DNA from 2 places in the Bacillus sp. N5-665 genome. Region 1 is predicted to be linked to the other one. Evidence: riboswitches for the same ligand, from Rfam matches in the RefSeq annotation. Region 1 holds a riboswitch; the other holds the start of a gene.

Region 1 (8,934 bases):
TTCTCCTTGGCCTTGCTGATTTTCCGCTTTTACTCGGCATTAAAATTAAATTTTTATTCGATGCCGCAACATTGTACGGATTTGATACGAGTAACAAAGAGGAGCGCCTTTTTATCCTTCACGTTTTTCAACTTGCCTTTTCAAGTGACGATCACCGAAAAGAAATATGGAAAGCAATCGAAACGTGGGATACAGAAGAAGAAAATCATATGGACTGGGAAAAGTTCCAAACAGAGTACCGAGACTATATCGATTTAGCAAAAATGCTTCAGCTCGTACCAATAATCGGTGCCCCGGTTGGCGCATATGCGAACTATCAATTACTGCAAAGACTCGGAGAAGTGACGATGAATTGTTATCGTATGCGACTACTTAATAGAAATTAAAAAGAAAGCATCCTAAATGTGTAATTTAGGATGCTTTTTTTAGAAGTTAATGCCGATATAGCTAACTCCGGCAATAATCAATACGATGAAGAGTACAACGATGAATGGAAATCCGCTTTTACCACCTTGTCCAGCATCACCGCCGCCAGTGCCACCACTACCACCTTTACCGCCAAGTCCCATAGGAATATCCTCCTTATTGTTATATGTTGCTTTTACTTTATACTTTTCTGCATTTACCAATAAATTCCTCCTGAAGCGCTAACTAACTTGCAAATCATTTCGTTTCATTTTATAATTTACTTACCGACCGGTAAGTAAAAATAAGTGAGGTACAGTATGACAAAGAATTTACAAACATCGCAAAACATTGTCGAGGCATCATTTAAACTCATGGCAGAGCACGGTATTGAGAAGATGAGCCTTTCCATGATTGCGAAAGAGGTAGGTATTTCAAAACCGGCTATTTATTATCATTTTTCTTCTAAAGAAGCGTTAGTTGATTTTTTATTTGAAGAGATTTTTTCTGGTTATCATTTCGTTAGTTATTTCGATAAAGAAAAATATACGAAAGAAAAATTTGCAGAAAAGTTAATTGCCGATGGTTTACATATGCTCTCTGAGTATGAAGGTCAAGAAGGAATATTACGTGTTATAAATGAATTTATCGTAACTGCATCGCGAAATGAAAAGTATCAGAAACGCTTATTTGAAATACAAGAAGATTTCTTAAATGGTTTCCACGATTTATTGAAGAAAGGTGTAGAACTTGACGTTGTTTCACAACATGCAACGGAAGAAAATGCTCATACGTTAGCGCTTGTGATCGATAATATGAGTAATTACATGCTGATGGGATTCCAGTTAAAGTATAAAGAAATTTGGATTCAAAATGTGAAAAACGTAATGAAGGAGGAATAAAAGTGAAAATGCAAAAAAACTGGTGGCTCGGTTTTCTTGGGTTCATTGGAGTGTATAAAATTCCAGGCATGATAGAAGCTTTTCAAGCGGATGGAAGTTGGATGAAGCTAATCGGTTTCATTTGGCTACTTTGGTTCGGATATTTTATTCCTGAGAAGAAAGAAGATTAAATTTCAATTTTATGTAAAGTTATGTAAAATATAGATTGAGAGTATTCATATATTAGATTACTAGATTTGGAGTGGTTACATGGATCCATTGAAAAATGAAATTCACCCTGACATGGTCAAGGTGTGGAAAGTTCGTGCTGTAATTGAAGAAGGGATCGGTATTCTTGTCATTTTAGCTTACCTTTTCCTCATGATAAAGTTTGATTGGTGGGCATGGATTTTGTACGTGTTAATTGGGTTAACGGTTGCACTAGCGCCATTGGAGTACTTCGTATTCCCGAAACTTCGTCAGCGTTATTATAGCTATCAACTAAATGAAGAAGAACTTGAAATTCAGCATGGTCTTTTCGTCGTAAAGCGCGTATTAGTACCGATGATTCGTGTGCAGCACGTGACAATTGAACAAGGACCGATTATGAGAAAATATGGTTTAGCAGAATTACATATTTCTACAGCGGCAACTTCTCACAGCATCCCAGGCTTAACGATGTATGAAGCAGAAATGTTGAAAACGAAAATCGCAGAATTAGCGAAAGTGAGTGATGAGGATGTATAAGAGGCAGCATCCAATCACGATGTTATTAGAATTAAAAATAACAGACTTTATACCACTCATTATTTTCATGTTTAGCTTAAACGGAAAATTCCCGTTTTGGTATTTAATTCCTGCTGCATTCGGTTTACTTACCGTTTTTTCAGCATTTGAAAAATGGTATTACACAATATATTGGGTTGAAAATAACGTATTGCATGTGAAACAAGGGCTCTTTGTGAAGAAGGAGAGCTATTTAAATAAAGAACGTGTTCAAACGATTAACACAAGTTCTAACGTGTTATATCAAATGCTTGGCTTAAAGAAAATTCAGATTGAAACAGCTGGCGGAGGCGATGATGCAGAAGTTAGCTTAGCTGGTATTACAGTAGAAGAGGCAACAGAGCTTATTGCAATGCTAAATGAGCCAACTCCAGAAGTGAAAGCAGAAGATACATCAGAAAAAGTAGTCGAAAAAGAAATCGTTACAGAAGAAAAACAAGCGACAGAATACAAATTAACTTGGAAAGAAATTTTATTAGCATCTGTTACATCTGGTCAGTTTGGACTATTATTCTCATTAATCTTTTTCGTGTATCATCAAGTAGATGAGTACATTCCGAAATGGATAGAGAATGGCGTAAAGTCGTATGTAATGGAACATGATATATATGGCTGGATTTTCATGATAGTCATTTTGATCGTCCTTTCGTGGATCATATCGACAATTGGTTACGCGTTAAAACATGGAGATTTCACAGTGAATCGAAGAAATGATGAAGTCCGCATTTCGCAAGGATTACTTGAGAAAAAAGAACTCGTCCTAAAGTTACATCGTATTCAAGGTATTACGATAAAAGAAAGTATTTTACGTCAGCCATTCGGTTATTGTGCTGTGCAAGTAGAAGTCATTCAAAGTAAAGGACTGGGTGACGAGAAAGAAAAAGTTACACTGCATCCTATCATTCGAAAAGATCGCGTACAACAGTTACTTGCACATTTACAATTACCATACGAACTGAATACAAACATTATTTCATTACCAAAAGCAGCATTACGTCGTTACTTAATTGATAGTTTTATATTCTTCGCAATGCTAGCAATCCCGCTTATTGGAATAAGTATATACTCTGAAAAGCACTTCATCATGTGGGCATTAATTCCGCTCGCGATTCTCATCTTTACACTTGGATACGCAACATTTAAAACGAATGGTTACAGTGTAAACGGAGAGCAAATTACGCTTGTATATCGCAGCATCGGAAAATATACAGGACTTGTTAGAAGAAGACACATCCAATCAATGGAAAAGACACAATCATATTTCCAGCGCCGTGCAAATTTATGTACGTATAAGTTCTCTAACGCATCATCGAATTACAAATTAGAGCATACGAGAGTAGAAGATGCGAAGAGAATGCAGGATTGGTATAAGAAGAGATTAAGTGAAGATTAACTTGAAAAAGCTTGCCTATTATGAAAGGCAGGCTTTTTTTGTTATAGGAAAATGAGGGGCTTAATCCATATATTAGTACAGCTACAGCGCACATATATCGAAAAAGTAGTATACTTCTATTTCAGGGAAATCTGTGGGATTTTTCATATAAATGGTATACTAATATAGAAAAAGTATTAGGAGGCTATATATGATAAGTCAGTTAAAAAGAGCAGCACTTGATGCATTAAAAGGAAAATGGGGGTTAGCGGTAGGGGCAACCTTATTAGTCGGAATCCTTATTGGAGCTGTTGAAATGCTAACCACAGGTATTTTCTCAATGTTTTGGGGTTGGGAAGAAGCAAATGAGTCACTTACAGTAACTATTATTGCAATGTTTATTATCGGTCCGTTAACAGTGGGTGCTTCTTATTTTGTTTTAAATGTAATTCGTGGGACTAATGCTCGTATCGGTCATATATTTAGATGGTTTAACGATGGAAGTAAGTTTATGAAATCGTTTTTAACATATTTACTAATGAATGTGTACTTGATTCTATGGACATTACTTCTTATTATTCCAGGTATTATTAAATCATTTTCTTATTCTATGACATATTTTATTTTGAATGATCATCCAGAATATACAGCGAATCAAGCGATTACTGAAAGTCGTCGTATGATGAATGGACATAAAATGGATTACTTTTTACTATGCTTAAGCTTCTTAGGTTGGTTCATTTTAAGTATTCTTACTTTAGGAATCGGTTTCTTATGGTTAGTACCTTATTTCTACACGACATCAGCTGCATTTTATGAAGAGATTTCAAAAGAATATTATAAAAAAGAAGACACTACTTTCTAATAACCACCTATCCCCTAAAGAATATAGGGCATAGATAGTTTAGATGTTCTGTTTAGGGGAGGCACTTTAGGATAAGTTATAGGTTTTTATATAGAAATTCCGCCCTCTATGTTTTAGCATAGAGGGCTATTTTTTTATGTGAAAATAATGAATAATATATGTGGAAGGAAAAGCGAGGTGAATGAGAGTCAGCATAATTTGGAACTAGTGTATACTGTAAAACGTTCACAATGATAGAAAAAACCAGTAAGCATATTAAATAACTAATAGAAAATTTTTTCAATGGAATCATCCTTATAAAATTCCACTTTATTTTTATGAAAATATAAACCTCTTTAAATTACAGATTATATATATAAGGATAATTAATTTTTATACATTTCGTGTTTATGGATATATTTTCAATGAATATAAAAGTATAGATGTATAGTCAACTTTGAGTGTTTAATGTTATCATATTGAATGATATGGAAATTTTTAATAGAAGAAGCAACGAAAAATTCAAAGGTAATGGAGCCTTTGTTGTATAAAGAAAATATTTATTGTTACTCAGCAATATTAAAAATAAGATACGCATTTATATAAATTTAGTAGAAATGGGGGGGTTAAAAAGGAATGAGTATAAGTATAACAAGGCAAAAGATTTTAGCAGCCGCTTCTCAAATTGTGCAATGTAAAGGGGTTGCTAAGTTAACTTTAGAAGCGGTAGCAAAAGAGGCGGGGATAAGTAAAGGTGGATTGTTGTATCACTTTTCAACTAAAGAAGCTTTAATAGAGGGCATGATACTCAAAGGGACGGAGGAGTATCAAGACGCTATTCACAATAAAGTTGCGGAAGACTTAGAGAAGAAAGGAAGGTGGGTACGTTCTTTTGTAGAGGAAAGATTAAGTAATGAGAGAAGAGTAGAAGAGCTGGGGAGTAGTATGATGGCAGCATTAATGCTAAAACCTGAATTACTTGAACCGTTACAACAATCATTTCAGCAACTGCAAAATAAAATAGAAAATGATGAGATAGATTCAGTTTGTGCCACAATTATTAGATTAGCGGCAGATGGATTATGGTATTCGGAATATTTAGGGGTTGGAAGACTAAGCCCTGAATTAAGAGAAAAAGTGATTCAAGCTCTTATTTATAATTCATATAAATAGAATATACGAACTATATAATGTAAAATAATTCACCATTGCTTATTTAATGCACTGGTGAATTATTTTTTTTATTAGAAAAATAGAACAATTTTACAGAGTATTGAATTATAACCGTCCAGACGGTATAGTAATATTTGGTTTAAGAGGAAAATGAAACAAAAAAAGAATAAAAAATATTTTTAGCACACTATTCGAAAGGATAGGCCGCAAAGCTTAGAGTCTACGGTAATACATATTGGTTACTAAGATCGTCTGGTTGCACATTTTTGATGCAACCGGACGGTCTTTTTTTTGTTATATAAATATAAAAAATAGGAGGGGATTATGCAAATGAAAAGTACTAAAAGGCATATTTCGATGGTTTCATTAGTTTTTCTAGTATTATTTTCAGTACTAAATGTGTGGGCTCCAGTTATTCAAGCCGCTGTGATAAAAAATCCAGTGGACGAGATTAATATCTCCCGTACTGATGGTACAACGTCTGAACCATATCAAGCCTCAGATGGTATGAAAGTAGAAGTGAAGTGGTCAGCTAAAGAAAAAATAAAAAGTGGAGATCAATTCACAATTGATATGCCAAAAGAATTCAGAAAAGATCTTATGAATATGAGTTTTCCTTTAAAAGATGCTGAAGGAAAAACAGTTGGTACATGTGAGATGAAAAAGGGTCTATTGACATGTACTATGGGTGATTACGTAGAAGGAAAGAATAACATTAAAGGTTCTTTATTCGTAGAATTTTATTTTGGTCTAGAAGCATATGATGGTATTAAAAAAATCCCATTAGAATTTAACGTTGATGGTCAAATCGTAAATAAAGAAGTAAGTGTAAATAATACGACAGAGAGACCGAAGCCACAGCCCAATACAGATAATCTATTGAAATGGGGTTCTTATAATCAGGAAGACCCTTCAATTGCAGACTGGACGGTATATGTAAATGCAACTGGAACAGAAATGCAAGATCTTAAATTAACAGACACATTAGGACCTGGGCATGAATTAATTACAAATAGTTTAGTATTAGAAGAGGCTGTATTTGAAGATGGCTATGCACCAACAAATGTTAAGCCAGCAGATTTATCTAAAATTAAAATTAATGCAATGAAAACTGGATTTACAATTGAATTTCCAGACAGCTCAAAAGGTTATATTTTAAGATATAAAACAAAGATTACTAATCCTGCTGCAAAGCCTCATAAAAATACAGTGAAATTAGAAGGTAAAAATATTGTAACTGAAGAAAAAGTGGGAGAAGTATTCGTAAGTGGTGGGGGAGGAACCGGTTCAGGTGACGATAATCCACCTAGCATTGAAAAAAATATAGTAGATGAGAATGGTAAGCTTGTAGAGAATCAGCAGTTAACACAAATGGATCAAGCTATTCAATACCAAGTTGGTACACATATACCGAAAAATTCACCTAATTATACGTCAATGGTAATTAGTGATGATTTAGAAGATGTTTTAGAAGTATTAGAGGCAAAAGTATATGATCAAAATGGTCAAGATATTACTTCTAAAGGAACGTTAAATATAGATAAACAAAGAAGTGAAGTAACATTTGCGTTTGGTGAGAATTTTGACTATAAGTCATATGAAGACCAGGTAATTAACCTCAGCATTAAGGCGAAAATTAAAGCTAATGCAGATTTATCTTCTTACGTAGATAAGAAGATTCCTAATAAAGCGGAATTACATTTTGATGATAAAACATTAACATCGAAAGAAGTAATTGTTACGCCGCCTGAAGCTCCAAAAGAAGGTACAGTATCGATTCATAAAATAGATGCTGAGAATCCGAACAAAGGGTTGAAAGGTGCTGAATTTGAAGTTCGAAATAGTGCAAATGAAGTTGTTGCAAAACTGATAACGGACGAAAACGGCTTTTCAATACCTCAAACTTTAGCTCCTGGGACGTATAAAATTTATGAAACAGTAGCACCAGAAGGATATCAAAAATTAACAATTCCAGTAGAGGTTACGCTTCAAGCTGGTGAAACAAAAGCCATTGAAGTCAAAAATACTTTGCAAAAGGGTCAAATCGAATTAAAGAAAATTGATTCGGAAAATGGTGAAAAACCATTAGCAAATGCAGAGTTTGATATAGTAAAAGACAGTGTAGTAGTTGAGCATATTGTTACAGATAAAGATGGTAAGGCAATCTCTAAACCGTTAGCGCCAGGGAAATATATTTTAAAAGAAACGAAAGCGCCTGAAGGATACCAATTAAAAGAAACAGAGTTCGAAGTAAATGTAACAGGGGACGGCATATTCCCAATAACAGTAAAAAATGCAATGACAGACAAAGGTAATGTAGAAATTACAAAGGTGGACAAAGAAAACGGTTCAGTATTAGCGGGTGTCGAATTTGAAGTTCAAGATGAGAAAGGTGAAGTAGTAAAAAAAGTAACGACGGATAAAGAAGGAATGGCAAACGTTTCAGATCTTTCAGTAGGAAAGTACAAATTAGTAGAGACGAAAAGCTTACTAGGTTACAAGAAACTAACAGAGCCAGTATCGTTTGAAATTACAAAAGGTATGACGAAAGTCCTATCATTGAAAGTAGAGAATGAACAGTTAGATAAAGGTTCAGTAGAAATTACAAAAATAGATAAAGACAGCCAGAAAGCATTAAAAGGCGTAGTTTTCGAAGTACGAGATGAAAAAGATAAAGTAGTAAAAGAAGTAACAACAGATAAAGAAGGAAAAGCGAACGTTTCAGATCTTTCAGTAGGAAAGTACAAATTAGTAGAGACGAAAAGCTTACCAGGTTATAAGAAACTAAAAGAACCAGTATCATTTGAAATTACAAAAGGTATGACGAAAGTCCTATCATTGAAAGTAGAGAATGAACAGTTAGATAAAGGTTCAATAGAAATTACAAAAGTAGATAAAGACAGCCAGAAAGTATTAAAAGGTGTAGTCTTCGAAGTACAAGATGAAAAAGATAAAGTAGTAAAAGAAGTAACAACAGATAAAGATGGAAAAGCAACAATTTCAGATTTATCAGTAGGAAAGTACAAATTAGTAGAAAAAGAAAGCTTACCAGGATATAAGAAATTAATAGAGCCAGTATTGTTTGAAATTACAAAAGGCATGACCGAGATCTTATCATTAAAAATAGAAAATGAAATGGTAGATACGGGGAATGTAGAGATAACAAAGATAGACAAAGATAATAAAGCACTGCTAGCGGGAGTAACGTTCGTTGTCCAAGATGAAAAAGGTAACGAAGTTAAAAAAGTAACGACAGATAAAGAAGGAAAAGCAAATGTTGCAGATTTACCTGTAGGCAAGTATGAATTAGTAGAGATAGAAAGTTTACCAGGTTATAAAAAGCTAGAAAAACCAGTATCATTTGAAATTACAAAGGGCATGACCAAGATACTATCATTAAAAGTAGAAAATGAAATGATGGATACTGGAAATGTAGAGATAATAAAAATAGATAAAGATAGTAAAGCACCATT
Region 2 (4,746 bases), 630 kb from region 1:
TACAGACATTTCCTGTTCTTTCATACTCGTTTCAATATTACTACTACTATTCGCATACATATTTGCGATATGTGATAGTTCATTTACGACACGAACAATATTTTGGCTATTTTGCAATATATCACTTGAATTGCTAAAAACAGCTCTAACTTGATTTGTAACAGATTGTGCTGATTTTGAATTTTTTTCAAAGAAAGCACCACTACTTTGAACAAATTCAATTCCAGATTCTACTTCTTTTGAAGCTTTTTGTATTGAAACAATAGCTTCTTTCGTTTCAGCTTGTGTTTCCCCTATTAATTTTGCTATATCTTTTGCTGATGCTTCCGTCTGCTCTGCTAATTTACTCACTTCATCAGCAACAACAGCAAATCCCTTTCCGGTTGCTTCAGCACGTGAAGCTTCAATAGAAGCATGTAACGCTAACGAATTAGTTTGATTTGAAATACCTGTAATTACAGTTACTATATCACTAATTTCTTTTGATTTTGTTTCCAAAGAATACATAATAGAAGATAAATCTTGTACTGCATTTTGTATTATAATCATTTGATTCATCGTCTTTTCAATAACACCATTTCCTTTTACTGAATGATGCTCCATACCTTCAGACTCTTTCGCCATTTGTTCTGCAGCATTTTTTATCTCTTCCATCTTATCTTCCATTTCATATACAATACCTAAATACTGTGGTACTGACGTTTCTTGTGACTGAGCGCTAGCTCTTAACTCAACCATAGAACTTACAATTTCTTGAACCGCCATACTATTCTCTTTCGTACTCACTGACAATTCTTGTGAAGATGAGGAAACCTGTTCTGCTGTCTGCTTCACTTTATCTACAATTCCTTTAAACTTCTCGATGGTATTATTAAAATACGAATTAATAATACCAATATCATCTGGTCTTTCCTCTAACTTAATACTTAAATCACCTTCACCGACTTTGCGTAATCCTTCACGTAAATCTCGCAATGGAGCAAGTGCGTTACGCACAATTAAGAATTGAATAACAGTTGCAATTAAAACAGAAATACAAATAAACATTAAACCTTGTATAATGAATTTTTCCTTTGTAATAGGAACAATCGAAGCATCTACATCGGCTGCAACAATTGCCACAATATTTCCGTCTCCATCTTTAATTGGCTCTAATATCGTTACCCATGACCCTAATAGATCTTCATATACTACTGTCATGTTTGCTTTTTTCGTGCTCATTACTTTATCATATGCTTTCATCCAAAGATCTGGTTGTTTATAATATTCTCCCGGCCTTACTTCAACAACATTTGCTAAACCTGTAGACAAATCAATGATTTGTAGCTCACCTTTTTCATTTTCTTTTGCTCCAACAATATACGTTTGTCCAACACTATTCAATTCTTCCGTTGCTTCATCTAATTTCTCTGTTAACTTCTCTCTCTTTTCTCTTTGTGCCACTGGGTCTTTTGTAACATCTCTCACTATTTGTTCGTCTAATTTATGTAATACCGTATCTCCTGTTTCAAAAGAATGCCTTTCAAATATAGACATCATACTATTTTGAAACATGTTAAAACTTAACGCTCCCATAGTACCAACAAGCGTCAAAATAACTAACACAGTTAACAATACATTTTTTTGAAGAAATGATAGCTTATGCCAATATTTTCTCATTAACATCACCTTTCTTAATTAACTTACTATAAAGTAACGCTATTAAAATATACACCTTATTAATAAACGATAACGGTTCTCATTTTTTTATAAACAAAAAAAAGACCAATGAAAAGAGCATTGGTCAAGACCAACCCTATCCGTCCGGTAACTGGCTAGCATAACCTTTCGGCCTTAGCTCCTGTAGTTTTGCGTCCTAATGTTTCCATCAGTTTGCCTTTCTCGCTGAACGAGTTGAACGATATGGGAGTTCTATGAGAATTAAATTATTCTCTATCAAAGATTACAACATAAAAATTAAAATGTCTACCTATTTAGAGATGCAAATGTAAAGTTTCAATGCATTATTTTTTCGAAATAATTTAACAAAGTTCGTGAATGTTACATTTCTTGTGTTATATAATAAAAAATGTATATAACACAAGGATTATTTTGAGTATTTGTTTTAATTTTCGTTCAAATTAAATTATTCAAATATATCTTAACTAATGAATTTCGGAGGTAGTTTATCATGTTTTGGCTACAATTTCTTACGTTACTACTCTGCATTTTTATTGGCGCACGCCTAGGCGGAGTTGGGCTAGGAGTAATGGGTGGCGTTGGTATGGCAATACTTGTTTTCGTCTTCCACTTACAACCTACAGCCCCTCCTATTGATGTAATGCTTATGATTTTAGCAGTAATTACAGCTGCCGGTGCACTGCAAGCTGCTGGAGGAATGGACTACCTTGTTCATCTGGCTGAGAAAGCATTGCGAAAAAATCCAAAGCGCATTACATTCTTTGCTCCAATTGTTACTTATTTATTTACACTGTGCGCAGGAACTGGTCACGTTGCTTATTCTGTACTTCCTGTTATCGCAGAAGTCTCTCGCGAATCTGGGATTAGACCGGAACGACCAATGTCAATTGCCGTAATCGCTTCCCAACAAGCAATTACAGCTAGCCCTATATCAGCTGCGACAGTTGCACTTTTAGCAATGCTAGCTGACTATAAAATCACTTTATTAGATATTTTAAAAGTAAGTATTCCTTCTACCTTCATCGCTTGTATGGTAGCTGCATTTGTTGCTAGCAAAATGGGGAAAGAATTAAATGAAGACCCTGAATACTTGAAACGTTTAAAAGAAGGAATGATTCCTAAAATTGAAGAGAAGAAAGAATTTGTTGGTTTAAAAGGCGCTAAACTATCCGTTATCCTTTTCTTAGTAGGAACTTTCCTTGTCGTACTTCTCGGTTCATTTGAAGCACTTCGTCCAGGATGGGTGGTTGACGGGAAGTTAGTTCGTCTTTCCATGCCAAACACAATTGAAATGGTTATGTTAACTATCGCAGCTCTTATTATTATTTTCTGCAAACCAAATGTAGAAAGCATCGTGTCTGGTAACGTCTTTAAAGCGGGGGCAACAGCAGTTGTTGCTATTTTCGGTATCGCTTGGATGGGAGATACTTTCTTTAACGGAAACTTAAATATGATTCAAGGATCAATTCAGCACCTAGTAACAAGTGCACCATGGCTATTTGCCATCGCATTATTCATTCTATCTATTTTACTATATAGCCAAGCAGCAACAGTACGTGCTTTAATGCCTCTTGGATTATCACTCGGTATTCCACCAGCACTACTAATCGCAATGTTCCCTGCAGTAAATGGATATTTCTTCATTCCAAACTATGGAACGATCGTTGCTGCCATTAACTTTGATCGCACTGGTACAACAGGCATTGGTAAATATGTTTTAAATCATAGCTTTATGATTCCAGGCCTAATCGCAACATTCACTTCTATCGGAATTGGAATGCTCTTAATATCAATTATGTTTTAAAGAAAAAGCACAAACCTACAATTTTAAAGGGTTTGTGCTTTTTTAATCAAACGTTTGTTTAAATATTTTTAACCGTCCATTATGTTTTTTACTATTTTTGTGAAGTTCCCTTTTCCTACAAACTCCTATTTACTTCCTCTACTAGCTTCTTCGTACTTTCATACGGAGATTCAGCTAAACTAATCGCGGAAATAACAGAAACACCGTCCGCACCGGCTTCTATAACCGAAGCGGTATTTTCAATTGTAATCCCACCAATCCCAACGATTGGTATTATAATTTCTTGTTCTCTAAAATGAGCTAAACCTTTCGTTCCTTGCACTGCTTTCGTATCTTTTTTCGTACTCGTTGGGAAAATAGGGCCAACACCTAAATAATCAGCTCCGTTTTCAATTGCCCAGCGTGCTTCTTCAATTGTATGGGTAGATACACCAACAATTTTATCTCCCATTTTTTCACGAACAGAAGTAATTCCTTCATCATCTTGTCCAACATGCACGCCATCTGCATCTAACTCGAGAGCTAGTTCCACATCATCATTTACGATGAATGGTACACCGTACTCCTTACAGACTGCTTGTAGTTCTTTCGCGAAACAAATACGTTTCTCTCCCGTTAAAGCGCCTCCCCCCTTTTCACGAAATTGAAAAATTGTTATACCGCCTTCAAGTGCATCTCTCAATACTTGTAGTGGCTCCTTCGCACAATTGTTACTTCCCATAATAAAATATACTGATAATAATCTAGACATTTCAGCCTTTGTAATACGCGACATCTAGTTCCCCTCCTTACTATATAAGCTCAATCTTCCCATACTTCTCAATATCATCTGAAGTTGTATTTGCTAACTGATTTAAAAATTCAATTTGGAAACTACCAGGTCCCTTTTCCACTGTCTTAACAGCTGCCAGTTCCGCAGCTACACCATAAAACGTTAATGCCGCTACTGCTGCCTTTACATAATCCTTTTCTACTGCTACAAATGCTCCTATTACAGAAGTTAGTAAACAACCAGTTCCCGTAACCTTCGTTAAAATAGAGTGACCATTTCGAATAAGAATCGCTCGCTCTCCATCTGTAACAACATCTTCTTTTCCAGTAATCACCGCTACTGTATTTAATTCATCCGCTGCCTGCCTTGCAATACTTACGACATTGCCATTTCCAGCACCGGCGTCTACCCCTTTAATTTCCCAGCTCTCATTAATAACGTTTGCTATTTCAGCTGCATTTCCGCGAATAATCGCTAAATCAATTTCAGC

What was found. Region 1 has a riboswitch for cyclic di-GMP ahead of MNO09_RS25545 (SpaA isopeptide-forming pilin-related protein). Riboswitches for the same ligand answer to the same signal wherever they lie in the genome.
Region 2: another riboswitch for cyclic di-GMP. It lies ahead of MNO09_RS28815 (methyl-accepting chemotaxis protein); the one in region 1 lies ahead of MNO09_RS25545 (SpaA isopeptide-forming pilin-related protein).

What each region holds. Positions count from the first base shown of each region.
Region 1 covers NZ_CP093325.1:4,474,267-4,483,200, reverse strand. The annotation lists gene ecsC (ecs operon protein EcsC) at 1-386, shown strand, start outside; gene MNO09_RS25580 (YjcZ family sporulation protein) at 426-569, opposite strand; gene MNO09_RS25575 (TetR/AcrR family transcriptional regulator) at 726-1,307, shown strand; gene MNO09_RS25570 (hypothetical protein) at 1,310-1,477, shown strand; gene MNO09_RS25565 (PH domain-containing protein) at 1,557-2,033, shown strand; gene MNO09_RS25560 (PH domain-containing protein) at 2,026-3,465, shown strand; gene MNO09_RS25555 (DUF975 family protein) at 3,656-4,309, shown strand; gene MNO09_RS25550 (TetR/AcrR family transcriptional regulator) at 4,925-5,461, shown strand; cyclic di-GMP riboswitch class I at 5,633-5,725, shown strand; gene MNO09_RS25545 (SpaA isopeptide-forming pilin-related protein) at 5,786-8,934, shown strand, end outside.
Region 2 covers NZ_CP093325.1:5,108,322-5,113,067, forward strand. The annotation lists gene MNO09_RS28815 (methyl-accepting chemotaxis protein) at 1-1,659, opposite strand, end outside; cyclic di-GMP riboswitch class I at 1,803-1,887, opposite strand; gene MNO09_RS28820 (anaerobic C4-dicarboxylate transporter family protein) at 2,171-3,484, shown strand; gene thiE (thiamine phosphate synthase) at 3,600-4,259, opposite strand; gene thiM (hydroxyethylthiazole kinase) at 4,276-4,746, opposite strand, start outside.